Regions from separate parts of the Mesorhizobium calcicola genome, predicted to be linked through region 1. Evidence: predicted binding sites of a transcription regulator. Region 1 holds the regulator's gene; the other holds the start of a gene.
What was found. The regulator LexA, encoded in region 1, represses DNA repair genes until DNA is damaged. The targets are predictions, from matches to a motif close to TGTTCNNNNTGTGTTCNG.
Positions count from the first base shown of each region.

Region 2: a site for LexA is predicted at 2,796-2,813, ahead of ACFSQT_RS13765 (DNA recombination protein RmuC). Genes of this name have one in related genera too.

Region 1 is NZ_JBHUGY010000066.1:15,054-22,416, reverse strand. It holds gene kynA (tryptophan 2,3-dioxygenase) at 1-376, shown strand, start outside; gene kynU (kynureninase) at 381-1,628, opposite strand; gene ACFSQT_RS34135 (GntR family transcriptional regulator) at 1,790-2,524, shown strand; gene ACFSQT_RS34130 (hypothetical protein) at 2,698-2,886, opposite strand; gene lexA (transcriptional repressor LexA) at 2,898-3,635, shown strand; gene ACFSQT_RS34120 (ComEC/Rec2 family competence protein) at 3,629-6,091, opposite strand; gene gltX (glutamate--tRNA ligase) at 6,194-7,363, shown strand, end outside.
Region 2 is NZ_JBHUGY010000020.1:354,389-361,751, reverse strand. It holds gene ACFSQT_RS13775 (cation diffusion facilitator family transporter) at 77-1,051, shown strand; gene ACFSQT_RS13770 (GFA family protein) at 1,080-1,484, shown strand; gene ACFSQT_RS13765 (DNA recombination protein RmuC) at 1,492-2,763, opposite strand; gene def (peptide deformylase) at 2,867-3,397, shown strand; gene fmt (methionyl-tRNA formyltransferase) at 3,403-4,356, shown strand; gene ACFSQT_RS13750 (GNAT family N-acetyltransferase) at 4,353-4,862, shown strand; gene truA (tRNA pseudouridine(38-40) synthase TruA) at 5,096-5,878, shown strand; gene ACFSQT_RS13740 (transporter) at 5,917-6,549, opposite strand; gene dapE (succinyl-diaminopimelate desuccinylase) at 6,552-7,363, opposite strand, start outside.

The DNA of each region.
Region 1 (7,363 bases):
GCTGGAGGCGATCCTGGCCGAGCCGTCACTCTACGACGAAGCGCTGCTGCTGCTCGCCCGCAACGGATTCGACACCGGCGCCGATGCCAGGCGCACGGACTGGCGTGAGACGCGAACCGAGAATGAAGAGGTCCTGGTCGCCTGGCAGACAGTCTACCGCGACCCGCAGCGCTACTGGATGTTCTACGAACTGGCCGAGAAGCTGGTCGACTTCGAGGATTATTTCCGCCGCTGGCGTTTCAACCACGTCACCACGGTCGAGCGCATCATCGGCCTGAAGCGTGGAACCGGCGGCACGTCGGGTGCTTCCTATCTGAAGAAGATGCTTGAGGTCGTCCTGTTTCCGGAACTCTGGACAGTTCGCACCCGGCTCTAGCTCCTCAGGTCACCGCAGTCTTGACCGCAAAGCGCGCATCCTGCCAGGCACCTGTGCGTAGGATATCTTCCAGCACCTCGACCGCCTGCCAGACATCCTTGTAGCCGACATAGAGCGGCGTGAAGCCGAAGCGTATGGTCGAAGGCGCGCGGAAATCGCCGATCACGCCGCGCTCGATCAAGGCGCGCATCACCTGGTAGCCGTGCGGGTGGATGAACGACACCTGGCTGCCGCGCTCTTCTCCGTTGCGCGGACTTTCGAGCTCGAGGCCATAGGCGCCGCATTTTGCTTCGACGAGCTGGATGAACAGGTCGGTCAGTGCGACGCTTTTCTTGCGCACGGTTGCCATGTCGACCTCGTTCCAGAGGTCGAGGGCGCCCTTCAGCGCCCGCATCGACAACACCGGCTGCGTGCCGCACAGGAACCGGCGGATGCCGGTGCCGGCCGCATAGCCCTGTTCGAAGGCGAACGGACGCGCATGGCCCCACCAGCCGCTGAGCGGCTGGTGGACATCGCCATGGTGGCGCTTTGCGGCATAGATGAAGGCCGGCGAACCCGGGCCGCCATTGAGGTACTTGTATGTGCAGCCGACGGCGAAATCGGCATTGGCGCCGTCCAACTCGACCGGCAAGGCACCCGCCGTGTGGCAGAGATCCCAGACGATCAGCGCACCGGCCTGATGGGCCTTGCGCGTCAGCGCCCCCATGTCGCGCAACTGGCCGGACTTGTAGTTGACGTGGTTGACCAGGATGACGGCGACGCGCTCGTCGATCAGATCCTCGATATCAGGCGCATCGACGCCTTCGAGCCGCAGCACAGTACCCGGTCGCGTCGAGACGACGCCTTCGGCCATATAGAGGTCGGTTGGAAAGCTGGAGCCCTCGGCGACGATGACCGACCGGTCAGGCCGCATCGCCAGCGCCGCATGCAGCACCTTGTAGATGTTGATCGAGGTCGTGTCGCAGACCACTGTCTGGCCGGCTGCCGCGCCGATCAGCCGTCCCAGCTGGTCGCCGAGCGCGACCGGCATGTCGAACCAGCCAGCGGTGTTCCAGGCGCGGATGAGATCCTGCGCCCATTCCTGTGTCGCGGCCTTCTGGATCTCGTCGAAGACAGCGGGTGAAGCGGCACCCAGCGAATTGCCGTCGAGGTAGATCACCCCTTTCGGCAGGACGAAGCGATCACGCATGGAGCGTAGCGGGTCCGCGGCATCCATCGCCTCGATTGCAGCGAGATCGAGAGTTGCATTCATGATCGACTACCCCAGCGCATGGCCGTGCTCGGATGAACACGTCGGGTGAAACCGTTGGCCGATCATGGGCAGTCCCGTGGGCACTGTCAAACATTATATATAATTTACGGAATGAAAGGCTTTCATATATAATTACCATCCAGACAAGTATGGATGGAGCGATGCTGGACAATGAGCACTTCTCGAAGACGGAAGCAGCTTACAGGCTGCTGCGTCGCGATATCCTCACCACCCGTCTGAAGCCCGGCGCGCCGCTCAAGCTGAGCGCGTTGCGCAACAGCTACGGCATTGGCTGGACACCATTGCGCGAAGCGCTGTCGCGGTTGGAGGCCGAACGCCTGGTGACCGCCATCAGCAATCGCGGCTTTGCCGTCGCTCCGGTCTCGCGCACCGAACTTGAAGACCTGTCGCGCGCGAGGGCGGTGGTTGAGCTGCCGCTGCTCCAGGAATCGATCGAGAAGGGCGGCCGTGCATGGGAGGATGCCGTCGTCGCTGCCCATTACCGGCTGTCGCGCTGCAAGACCGCAGTCGACGACCCGTCCGATGAAGTGGTCGACGAATGGGATGAAAAGCACGAGGCTTTCCACGCGGCACTGCTCAGCGCGGCAACGTCCGCCTGGCTGCTGACCTTCCATTCTACGATCGCCGATCAGTTGCGTCGCCATCACCGCTTCCTGGGCCTGGCGCCAACATTGCGGGCGGTTGCCGGCCTGCAGCATGGCTATGAAGAGGCCGTGGCGGCATTGCGCAGGGCCGTCGCGATCGAACACCACACGGCGCTCATGGAGGCGGCGCTGGATCGCAACGTCGAGCGTGCGAAAACCCTGATGACCGCCCACATCGGCTATACGCTGCATGTCTATGTCCACGCCGGCGATGGCACAAACGAGCGCTGACTGCCGGCGATGAACAAGGGCAAGAAATTTGCGATTTCTCCGGCAAAGAAAGTTGGCATTTTGGCTTCGTTTCGTTCACGGCAAACAAACGGCCAGAAAGGTGTAGTGCCGGCCGATCGAGGTCTACCGGCAGGTGATACCAAGCCTCGGTGCAGGGGGTCGGCCACAGGCCATTAACCAAACAATTTCAATGCAGGCAGCTGCGCCACGGTTGCAGTCGGTGGTCTATCGCGGCCCGCTCCCAGGCGCCAAATAATTTCAGCCGCCTTAACAGATTCATTAAACTTTAAACGGTTGCGGAACACAACTGGAACAGATAGTGTTTGTTCTGGGTTTGTTTTTTCGATTCTGGTTTCAGACAATGGGGGTCGCCATGCTGACGCGCAAGCAACACGAACTGCTGATGTTCATCCATGAACGGCTCAAGGAAAGCGGCATTCCGCCGTCCTTCGACGAAATGAAGGAAGCACTCGACCTCGCCTCCAAATCCGGAATCCATAGGCTGATCACGGCGCTGGAGGAGCGCGGCTTCATTCGCCGGCTCCCCAACCGGGCACGCGCGCTGGAAGTGCTGCGGCTGCCCGACTCGATCGCGCCCGGCCTCAACGCGGCTAAAAAGTTTTCACCAAGCGTCATCCAAGGCAGTCTTGGGCAAGGCGGCGTTGGCCGGCAAATCAAGCCGGCGCTTTCGCGGACGCCTTCGGCTGGCAATGACGACGATGTGGTCTCCGCCGTGTCGATCCCGGTCATGGGCCGCATCGCCGCCGGTGTGCCGATCGATGCCATCCAGCACCAGACGCATTCGATCTCGGTGCCGCCGGACATGATTATGGGCGGCGAGCACTACGCCCTGGAGGTCAAGGGCGATTCGATGATCGAGGCCGGCATCTTCGACGGCGATACCGTCATCATCCGCAACGCCGATACGGCCAGCCCCGGCGAGATCATCGTGGCGCTGGTGGATGAAGAGGAAGCGACGCTGAAGCGGTTCCGCCGCAAGGGCGCCTCGATTGCTCTCGAAGCTGCTAACCCAGCCTATGAAACCCGCATTTTCGGACCGGACAGGGTCAAGGTGCAGGGCAAGCTCGTCGGACTGATCAGGCGCTACTGAGCAGGGCTTGCATCCGGCTTTTCGGGTTTGCGGTAGGGCGGCAGCCCCCTCGCCTCGCGCGAAAACTTGCGCTGCGTGTGCCAGGGCCGGTATGGGCTGTCCACAGCGAAGCTGATCGTCGCCGGCGTGGTCGCCGACTGTCGATCGAAGAAGACGGCCGCACTGCCTTTGCGAGCCAGTTGTCGTTTGGTGATGACGAGCACCAGCGGGTTGTGACAGGGGTCATAGGCCGTGGCGTCATTGATGACGATCAGATCGGCAAAGCCGCAGGCTTTCCAGGCATCGTTTCGGTCTTCGACATGCGCGATGATCGCACCGGACGGATGCTTGGCGAGACAAACGCCGGATGTGCAGTAGAAAGGCGCTCCCGGCGGCATTCCGGCGGCATCCGCTATATCGAATTGCCCGTCTCCGTTGCTGAACACCTCCGGCATGACGATGGTTTCGGATGTCAGCGCACGTTTCCAGTTGTCGACTGTGAATTCGTTCGGACGTGCGCGGCTGACCGCGAGTTCGCCGCCCCCGATCGGCAACGCAACCAGCCTGGCGTCCTCCGAGATCAGCACGTCCGGTGTTCGCACATCCGAGACGGTCAGCAGGCCGGCAAGCGCGAATGGAAGGGCTGCGAGCCGCAGCCATGTCGTCGCCATCGTCGCAATGACCAAGGCAATCGCCACAAGCAGGACGGACTGCTGCGAAATCAACCCGACCGCATCGACCGGCGAGCGCTCGGAAATCCATCCGGACATGGCGATCATCGCCGTCAGGCCTTTGCCCATCACGTAGAGAAAGGGGCCATCGGCGCCGAATGGCATCGCCAGCGCGCTGAGGACGGCGAAAGGCATGACAACCAGCGACACGATCGGCATGATGGCCAGATTGGCGAACAGGCTGAGCGGCGACACCCGTTGAAAATGCCAGATGGCAAACAGCGCCGTGGCGCTGCCGGCGATGATCGACGTCATGGCAAGGCCGCCAGCCGCCAGCAGGAATTTTCGCGCGAGAAAGCCGGGCAGCGATCGCCGTAGCGGCGGCGGTCTCGTTTTTCCCGCACGATGATCCGACCAGCCGGCATAGGCGCCGACCAGCGCCGCGGTCGCCGCGAACGACATCTGGAAGCTCGGGCCGACCACCTCATGCGGCGACACCATAATGACGGCGATCGCCGAGATCGCCAGATTGCGCATGGTCAGCGCCGCCCGATCGAACAGCACGGCAATCAGCATCACCGCCAGCATGATGAAGCTGCGCTCGGCGGCAACGACGACGCCAGAGATGATGAGGTAGGCGGCGATCGAGAAAAGTGCCGCGGCGGCAGCATATTTCTTGACCGGACGGCGCGCGGAAAAGTCCGGAAACAGGGCGAAGGCGCCACGCAGCAAGCCCATGATTGTGCCGGCGACCAGCGCCATGTGCAGTCCGGAAATGGAGATGATGTGGTAAATGCCGGTACGCCGCATCGCTTCGTTGACGTCATCGGGAATGCCGGCGCGCACGCCGACGATCAGCGCCGCGGCGATCTCGCCCTCGGCGCCACCGACGCTGCCCCTGATATGGTCGGCGATGGCTTCACGGGCATTTTCTATCCCCGAGGCAAAGCGGGCCGACAGCGGCATGTCATTGTCAGCGCCGGCGACCATCTTTGGATTGCCGAGAAAGAACCCGCTGCCGCCGATGCCGGCGAAATAGCTGTCGAAGGAGAAGTCGTAGCTGTCCGGCCGCACCGGGCCCGTCGGCGGCAACAGCCTGGCGTAGCCGGTGATCAGGGAGCCGGCGGTGATTTCTGCCGGGATCGTTCGTGCCGAAAGCCGAACCCGCTCCGGTGCATAGCGTAAATTCGGCCGGGCGGTCGATGTCACGTCGATGGTCAGCCGGATGCGGCCGCTCTCCATCCGGTCGAGCGTGACCACCCGGCCAGTCACTTGCGTCGAGATTTCCGAACCCAGCATCTGCGTTCCCGTCCGCCATGTCTCCACCTTTGCGACGAGCAGGCCCAGCGCGCACAACAGCGCCGCCATGAAACACAGATGGGTTTTCAGCCAGGAACGCGAGACCAGCGCACAGAGCGCCGTCAGCGCAACGACCGCGACAGGCTTTGGAAAGTCGGGCTCCGCCGCCAGCGAAAAATAGCCGATCGCTCCGATCGCCAGGCAGACCGGCACCAGCAGAAAAGCGATGCCGCGGTCGAGTTCCAGGCCCGCAGCCGTGGCCACGCCGTGGCGCAGGCGAGGCAGCGATGGCAGGCCGATTTGCCGGCGCACGCGCACGATCCTGCCGACTTCGGCAACTGGCACAGGGTTGGAGACATCCGCTTGTAATGGCGGGTTGCCGGGGTCCGGCACGAGGGATGATGGCGGCGGCGACGTAGACGGCAGCGGCATCGCAAACAGGGACCGTTCGCTGACGCCAATGGTAGCGTCCTCGCCCTGATCCGAGCCCCGGCCCCGTCCAGCCATCGGGTCTGCCCCTTGCGCCCTCGACACCCTATGCTACATGAACGCGCAACGCGCGAAAGTCCGCGCAACCGCACCCCGCTTCAGATGGTTTCCGAGAGTTTCATGTCCGACAAGGTCGTCACCCGTTTTGCCCCCTCGCCCACCGGTTACCTGCACATTGGCGGCGCGCGCACCGCGCTGTTCAACTGGCTGTATGCAAAGCACACCGGCGGCACGATGCTGCTGCGCATCGAGGACACCGATCGCGAGCGCTCCAACGATGCCGCGACCGCAGCCATTATCGACGGGCTCACCTGGCTCGGCCTCTCCTGGGAGGGCGAGGCCGTCTCGCAGTTCGAGCGTGCGCCGCGCCATCGCGAGGTGGCCGTGGAACTCGTGCGCATGGGCAAGGCCTACTACAGCTACGAGACACCTGCCGAGCTCGAGGCAATGCGCGAGGCAGCACGCGCCAAGGGCCTGCCGCCCCGCTATGATGGCCGCTGGCGTGACCGCGACCCCTCCGAGGCGCCTGCCGGCGTCAAGGGTGCTATCCGCATCAAGGCGCCGGTCGAGGGCGAGACTGTGGTGCACGATCGTGTCCAGGGCGAGGTGCGCTTCCCCAACAAGGATCTCGACGACTTCATCATCCTGCGTTCGGACGGCAACCCGACCTACATGCATGCCGTCGTCGTCGACGACCACGACATGGGCGTCACCCATATCATCCGCGGCGACGACCATTTGACCAATGCCGCCCGCCAGACCGTGATCTACAACGCCATGGGCTGGGACGTGCCGTCGATGTCGCATATCCCGCTGATCCACGGCGCCGATGGCGCCAAGCTGTCGAAGCGGCACGGCGCGCTCGGCGTCGAGGCCTATCGCGCCATGGGCTACCTGCCGGAGGCGCTGCTCAACTATCTGGCGCGGCTCGGCTGGAGCCATGGCGACGACGAGATCATGTCGATCAAGGACATGATCGCCTGGTTCGATATCGGCGATGTCAACAAGGGTGCGGCCCGCTTCGACTTCGCCAAGCTGGAGGCCCTGAACGGCGTCCATATGCGCCGCATGAGCGATGCCGAGCTGTTCGATATGTTCATCGCCACCTTGCCCTACCTCGAGGGTGGTCCGGCGATGGCCGCGCGCCTCGACGACAGGAACAAGGCACAGCTGCTCGCCGCGCTGCCGGGCCTGAAGGAGCGCGCCAAGACGCTGGTCGAGCTTGTCGACGGCGCCGCGTTCCTGTTCGCCACGCGACCGCTGCCGATCGACGACAAGGCGGCACTTTTG
Region 2 (7,363 bases), on a different contig from region 1:
AGTTCGCGGGTCGTGAAGCCTGTGGAGCTTTGGCGGCCTGGCCGTTAGACTGGGCGCCCTGAACGAGGACAACACCATGGCCGGGCATGGCGGCTCAAAAAGGGTGATCTACGCCGCGCTCGCCGGCAATCTCGCCATCGCGCTGACCAAATTCGCCGCCGCCGCCTTCACCGGCAGTTCGGCGATGCTGTCGGAAGGCGTGCACTCGCTGGTCGATACCGGCAATGGCGGCCTGCTGCTCTACGGGATGCACCGCGCCGCCCGCCCCGCCGATCGGACGCATCCGCTCGGTCACGGCCGCGAGCTCTATTTCTGGAGTTTCATAGTCGCCCTTCTGGTCTTCGCGCTGGGCGCCGGCGTCTCCCTCTACGAGGGCGTGATCCACATCATGGCGCCGGAGCCGGTCGTCAACGTGAAGGTGAACTACATCGTTCTCGGCCTGTCCTTCGTGTTCGAGGGCAGTTCCTGGCTGGTGGCGCTGAAGGAGTTCCGCCGAGAGAAGGGCAAGCAGGGCTGGCTGCAGGCCGTGCAGTCGAGCAAGGACCCGAGCGTCTACACCGTGCTGTTCGAGGACAGTGCCGCCCTGCTCGGCCTGATCGTCGCCTTCGCCGGCATCCTGGCGGCGGAGCTGCTGCAAATGCCGGAACTCGACGGCGCCGCCTCGATCGGCATTGGGCTGATCCTCGGCGCGACGGCGGTCTTCCTGGCCCGCGAAAGCAAGGGCCTGCTGATCGGCGAAGCCGCACTGCCCGAGGTGCAGAGACAAGTGCTGGCGATCGTCCAGCAGGATCCGGCGGTGCAGCGGGCGAACGGTGTTCTGACCGTCCACATTGGGCCGCGCGAGATCGTCGCGGGTCTCAGCATCGAGTTCGAGGATCACCTGAAGGCGCCAGAGATCGAAGCGTGTGTCGAGCGCCTGGAGGCTCGGCTGAAGAAAGAGATGCCCGAGATCACGCGGTTGTTCGTCAAGCCGCAGACGACCGGGACCTGGGAACGGCGGCGCAAGATAGTTGAAGCCGCGTCAGGAGACGAGCCGGATCGGGCCGGTTAGAATGCCGGCGAAGCAAGGAGAAACAAAGATGAAAATCGACGGCGGCTGCCATTGCGGGGCCATCACCTACGAAGCCGAGGTCGACCCGGAAAAGACCTCGATCTGCCACTGCACGGATTGCCAGAAACTGACCGGCACGGCCTTTCGGGTGACTGTTCCGACGCCGGAGGATCATTACCGGATCACCAAGGGTACGCCGAAAATCTATATCAAGACCGGGGCGAGCGGCGCCAAGCGCGCCCAGGCTTTTTGCGGGGACTGCGGTTCGCACCTCTACGCCACGTCGGTCGGAGATGGTCCAAAGGTCTATGGGATTCGAGCGGGAACCGCGCGGCAACGCGAGGATTTGATCCCGACACAGCAGAAATGGCACCGCTCGGCGCTGCATTGGCTGCCGGAATTCCAGGGCATGGCGACCGTGGAGGAGCAGTAGCCGGCGTTCAGTCGTCGCCTTCGACAACCCTCAACCTGAGCTGTCCGGTTTTCGAATCGGCAACGCGGGCGCCGGCTTCGACCTTCGCAGCGGCAGGCCGTGATGCGTCGTCGGGGCCGGCATCGCCGTCGGGCTGGGCGCCGAACTCCAGCGCCTCGATCTTCTGGCCGCGCTTGGTCACCTTCGACGTCGAGACGAGGATGTCGTCGATGTCCTTGGCCGACTGGCCGAAATGAACCTGCAGCTTGCGCACCCGCTCGTCGACACGCGCAACATCCTCCATCAGCCGGATGACCTCGCCCTGGATCAGATGCGCCTGTTCGCGCATGCGGGCGTCCTTGAGGATGGCCTGGATGACCTGGATCGACAGCATCAGCAGCGACGGCGAGACGATGACGACGCGGGCGCGGTGCGCCTTGTGGACGATGGCCTCGAAATTCTCGTGGATCTCGGCGAACACCGATTCCGACGGCACGAACATGAAGGCGGTGTCCTGCGTCTCGCCCTGGATCAGGTATTTTTCCGATATATCGCGGACATGGATCTCGATGTCGCGGCGAAAGGCCTGGGCGGCGATTTTCTGCAGATCGGCGCCATCGGCGGCGCGGATGGCGTTCCAGGCTTCCAGCGGAAATTTGGCATCGATGGCAAGCGACGGCGCGCCGTTCGGCATCTTCACCAGGCAGTCGGGCCGGCTGCCGTTCGACAGCGTCGCCTGGAACTCGTAGGCGCCATGCGGCAGGCCGTCGGCAACGATCGCTTCCATGCGCGACTGGCCGAAGGCGCCGCGCGTCTGCTTGTTGGAGAGGATCGCCTGCAGCTGCACGACCTGGCCGGCGAGCGACTGGATGTTGCCTTGCGCGGTGTCGATGACTGCCAGCCGCTCCTGCAATTTGGCCAGGCTCTCATGCGTCGATTTGGTCTGCTCGGTCATGGTCTGGCCGATGCGGCCGGTCATGGCGTCGAGGCGCTGGCCGATCGACTGCGTCAGCTCCGCCTGCCGTGCCCCGAACACTTCGGCAATGGCGCCCATGCGGCCCTGCATCTCGGCCTGGCTTTGCAAGATGCCGGCCATCCGCGCCTCGGCGTCGCGGGCATGATCGGCGGCCTCGGCGGCGGCGGCGGCGCGCGCCTTGGCCGACCGCCACAGCGCGATGACCAGCGCCAGGAACAGGCCAAGAAACAGCAACGCGCCGAAAGCCAGCGCGTGGCCGAGCGTGATCGTGGAAGCGCCAAGCCGGGCGACAGGCTCCGAAAGGATAGTGCTTAGATCATTCATGTGGACAGCATAGCCGATTCGGTTCGCCGGCACAGATCAAAACGTGAACGCTGACAAAGCGTACCGGTTGACGCTTTTCGCTGGAGGTCTTAGGTGGAACGCCATGCCGATCAAGCCGCTCATCATCCTTCCCGACCCCACCCTGCGCCAGGTTTCCAAGCCGGTGGAGCGCGTCGACGGGCCTTTGCGCAAACTGGCCGACGACATGCTGGCGACCATGTATGACGCGCCCGGCATAGGGCTGGCGGCGATCCAGATCGGCGAACCCTTGCGCATGCTGGTGATTGACCTGGCCAAGGAAGACGAGACACCGGCGCCGCATGTCTTCATCAACCCGGAGATCCTGGAGAGCGCCGACGCGCGCTCCGTCTACGAGGAAGGCTGCCTGTCGATCCCGGACTACTACGCCGAGGTCGAACGTCCGGCCGCCGTGCGGGTCAAATATCTCGACCGCGACGGCAAGCTGCAGGAGATCGAGGCCGAGGGCTTGATGGCGACCTGCCTGCAGCACGAGATCGACCACCTCAATGGTGTCTTGTTCATCGATCACATCTCGAAGCTGAAGCGCGACATGGTGGTGAAAAAGTTCAAGAAGCTCGCCAGGGACAAGGCGCCGGGCAAGATGGTGGGATAGGGGAAATGCCCCTTCGCGTCATCTTCATGGGCACGCCGGAGTTTTCGGTGCCGACGCTGCGCGCCATCGCCGAGGCCGGACAAGAGATCGCCGCCGTCTATACCCAGCCGCCGCGCGCGGCCGGACGACGCGGGCTGGAGCTGACGCCGTCGCCGGTGCAGCGCGAGGCGGAGCGGCTGGGCATCGAGACGCGCACACCGGTATCGCTCAAAGGCGAGGCCGAGCAGGCCGCTTTCCGCGCCTTGCAGGCCGATGTCGCCGTGGTCGTCGCTTATGGCTTGCTGTTGCCGAAGGCGGTTCTGGAGGCGCCCCGGCTTGGCTGCATCAACGGCCATGCCTCGCTTCTGCCACGCTGGCGTGGTGCCGCGCCCATCCAGCGCGCGATCATGGCCGGGGACAGCGAAACCGGCATGATGGTGATGCGCATGGAAGAGGGCCTGGACACCGGCCCGGTGGCAATGGTTGAAAAATGCGCCATCGGACCCGATATGACAGCCGGCGATCTGCATGATCGGTTGATGAGTGTCGGTGCTAGCCTGATGGTGGAAGCGCTGGCGCGACTGGAAAGGAACACCCTGACATTTACCCGCCAAGCGGCGGAAGGGGTGACCTACGCCAAGAAAATCGATAAATCCGAGACTCGCGTGGACTGGACTCGCTCGGCGAGCGAAGTGCACAATAGCATTCGCGGCCTGTCGCCGTTTCCCGGCGCCTGGTCCGAGATAGGAATTGGCGGCCGCCCGGAGCGGCTGAAACTGCTTCGCTCGACGCTATCCGAAGGCCTGTCGCTTTCGGAGGATTTGGGCGAGTCGGGAGGAATTCTCGATGACCGGCTGACGGTCGCCTGCGGGGCAGGCGCGATCAGTCTGGTCGAAGTTCAACGGGCGGGCGGAAAGCCCGCTGCCGCGTCGGAGTTCCTGCGCGGGGCCAAGATCGAAAGAGGAATGAAATTCTCATGAGCATGATGTCGATACGCGCGGCGACGCCGCGGGATCGCGAGGCCATCCGCCTCGTCGAGGAACACGCTTTCGGCCAGCAGGCGGAGGCCGGACTGGTCGACGCGCTGGTGACCGGCGGCGACGCCGTTGCCGAACTGGTGGCGGAAGAAGACGGCCAGGTGGTCGGCCACATCCTGTTTTCCCGGCTGTTCGTCCAGAGCGGCGGCAAGAACTTTCCGGCCGTGGCGCTCGCGCCGCTGGCGGTGGAGCCTTCGTTCCATGGCAGCGGCATCGGCGGCGCGCTGATCCGCGAGGCGCATATCCGCCTCAAGGACGCCGGCGAGACGCTGGCCGTGGTGCTGGGTGACCCGGCCTATTACAGCCGTTTCGGCTACAGCCATGCACGCGCCGAAAAGTTCGAGAGCGAGTACCAAAGCGAGGCACTGCAGGCGCTGGCCTGGGGCGACGCCCCGGAAGCCGGCAGGCTGGTCTACGCTTCGGCTTTCGGCTCGGCCCTCGCCGCGTAAGCGGCAACAGCCCTAAAGCGCGTCGCGTTCGAACGGATTCAGGCGACGCGCTTTAGGTTATTGGTTCATGCATGCCGTCTCGCAAAACCGAGGCCACTTTTGCGCGACATGCATTGGGAGCCGGATGATTTCAGGTCGAATCGCCCTGAAATCCGAATTCGGCTCTAACTCAAAGAGATAGAGCATGACGTCGTCCGAAACCCGCTTCACACTTTTCGGCGTCACGCTCTAGCATGCCGCGGTTTCGCCTCGACATCGAATATGACGGCAGCCTGTTTGCCGGCTGGCAGCACCAGGCGGACCAGCCTTCGGTGCAGCAGGCGATCGAGCAGGCTATCGTAAAATTCTGTGGCGAGGAGGTCAGGTTGCGCGCCGCCGGCCGCACCGATGCCGGCGTGCATGCGACCGCCCAGGTGGCGCATGTCGACCTCACCAAGGCGTGGCCGGGCGACAAGGTGCGTGATGCCGTCAACGCGCATCTGCAGATGGCCGGCGCGCACATCGCGGTCCTCAAGGCGACGGTCGTCTCCGATGCCTTCGACGCGCGCTTCTCGGCCACCGGCCGCCACTATCTCTACCGCATCCTCAACCGCCGCGCGCCGGCCGCGCTCGACAAGGGCAAGGTGTGGTGGGTGCCGAAGCGGCTCGACGCCGTCGCCATGCACGAGGCGGCAAAAATCCTGCTCGGACGGCATGACTTCACCACCTTCCGCTCGACCCAGTGCCAGGCCAACAGCCCGATCAGGACGCTGGAGCGGCTCGACGTGAGCCGGGAGGGCGACCTGATCGAGGTGAGGGCTTCGGCGCGCTCGTTCCTGCACAATCAGGTTCGCTCGATGGTCGGCTCCCTGAAGCGCGTCGGCGAAGGCGGCTGGACCGCTGCCGACCTGAAAGCGGCGCTCCAGGCGCACGACCGCGCCGCCTGCGGCCAGGTGGCGCCGCCCGATGGGCTGTTTCTCATTGGCGTCGATTATCCAGGCGGCGTCGATTATCCGGGCGTCGACAATCTGGGATAGAGCCCAAGAAGGCTCTATCCGGGATAGAGCCCAGAAGGCTATCCGGCGACGAGCCCGGAAAGGCTTTGAGGCCCGACATCGTCCGGCACGGTGATGCCGAGCAGCGTCTGCAGGCCGAACAGCACCAATAGCGAGGCTATGAACATGCCGACGAACACGGCGGTGCCGACGGCTGCGCCCTTGCCGATGGTGGCGTTGGTCATGCGCCAGGTCAGCACCATCGACAGGGCAAACAACAACAGCGACACAAGGCTCGAAACCTGGCTTGCGGACGACAGGAAAAGCCTGATCAGCGCCGAGGGCAGCATCAGCCAGGCGGTGATGGCCGAAGCCCAGTTGCTGGCAACGACATAGTGGACGAAGCGGCCGCCAATGCCGGCGCGCGGCGCGACCAGGGCCAAGGCGATGAGCGGCAGCACCCAGGAGCCGATATCGACCGTCGCCAGGCGCGCCAGCATGCTGAGGCGCCCGGCGAAGGCGTTGGGATCGCCGATCTCGTTGGCGATGCCGACCCAGCTGACGATCAGCGCCGGCGCTGCAACGACAATGGCGAAAAAGGAATTCCAGAAACCGTCAGCCGACAGGTCGAGCAGGCGCAGGCCATCGACCTTGCCGAGCATCAGCCGCCAGGCACCCGTCAGCGAAGCTTGGGTTTCGTCCGCCGAAAGCATGCTCAGCCCTGTCCGAACCAGTCTTCGATGAAACGCTGGTAGATTTGCGTCAGCGTTTCAAGATCGGCAATGGCGACGCGCTCGTCGACCATGTGCATGGTCTTGCCGATCAGCCCGAACTCGACCACCGGGCAATAGTCCTTGATGAAGCGCGCGTCCGAGGTGCCGCCCGAGGTCGACAGCGTCGGCTCCTTGCCGACCGCCGACTTGATCGAGCCGCGCAGCGTTTCGATCAGTCTGTCGTCGCGGGTCAGGAAGACATGGCTCGGCCGGTCGCGCCAGACGAGGTCGTAGTCGACCGGCGTCTTCTTGCCCTGCCGGTACTTCTTGCGCCTGGCCGCCTGATCCAGGCGGTTGTGGATCTCGGCCTGGACGGTCTCTGCCGTCCAGGTGTCGTTGAAGCGGATGTTGAAGGTCGCGGTCGCCTTGGCCGCAATGACATTGGTGGCCGGATTGCCGACATCGATGGAAGTCACCTCCAGATTGGTCGGCTGGAAATCCCTGGTTCCCTTGTCGAAGACAGGATGCAGCAAGGCGTCGACCAGGCTCATCAGCCCGCGCACCGGATTGTCGGCAAGCTGCGGGTAGGCAACGTGGCCCTGGCGACCGTTGACGGTGATGGCGCCGGACATCGAGCCGCGGCGGCCGATCTTGATCATGTCGCCAAGCGCGTGCGGGTTGGTCGGTTCGCCGACGATCGAGGCATCCCATTTCTCACCCCGGGAAGCCGCCCATTCGAGCAGCTTGACCGTGCCGTTGATGGCCGGCCCTTCCTCGTCGCCGGTGATCAGCAGCGAGACCGAGCCTTTTGGAC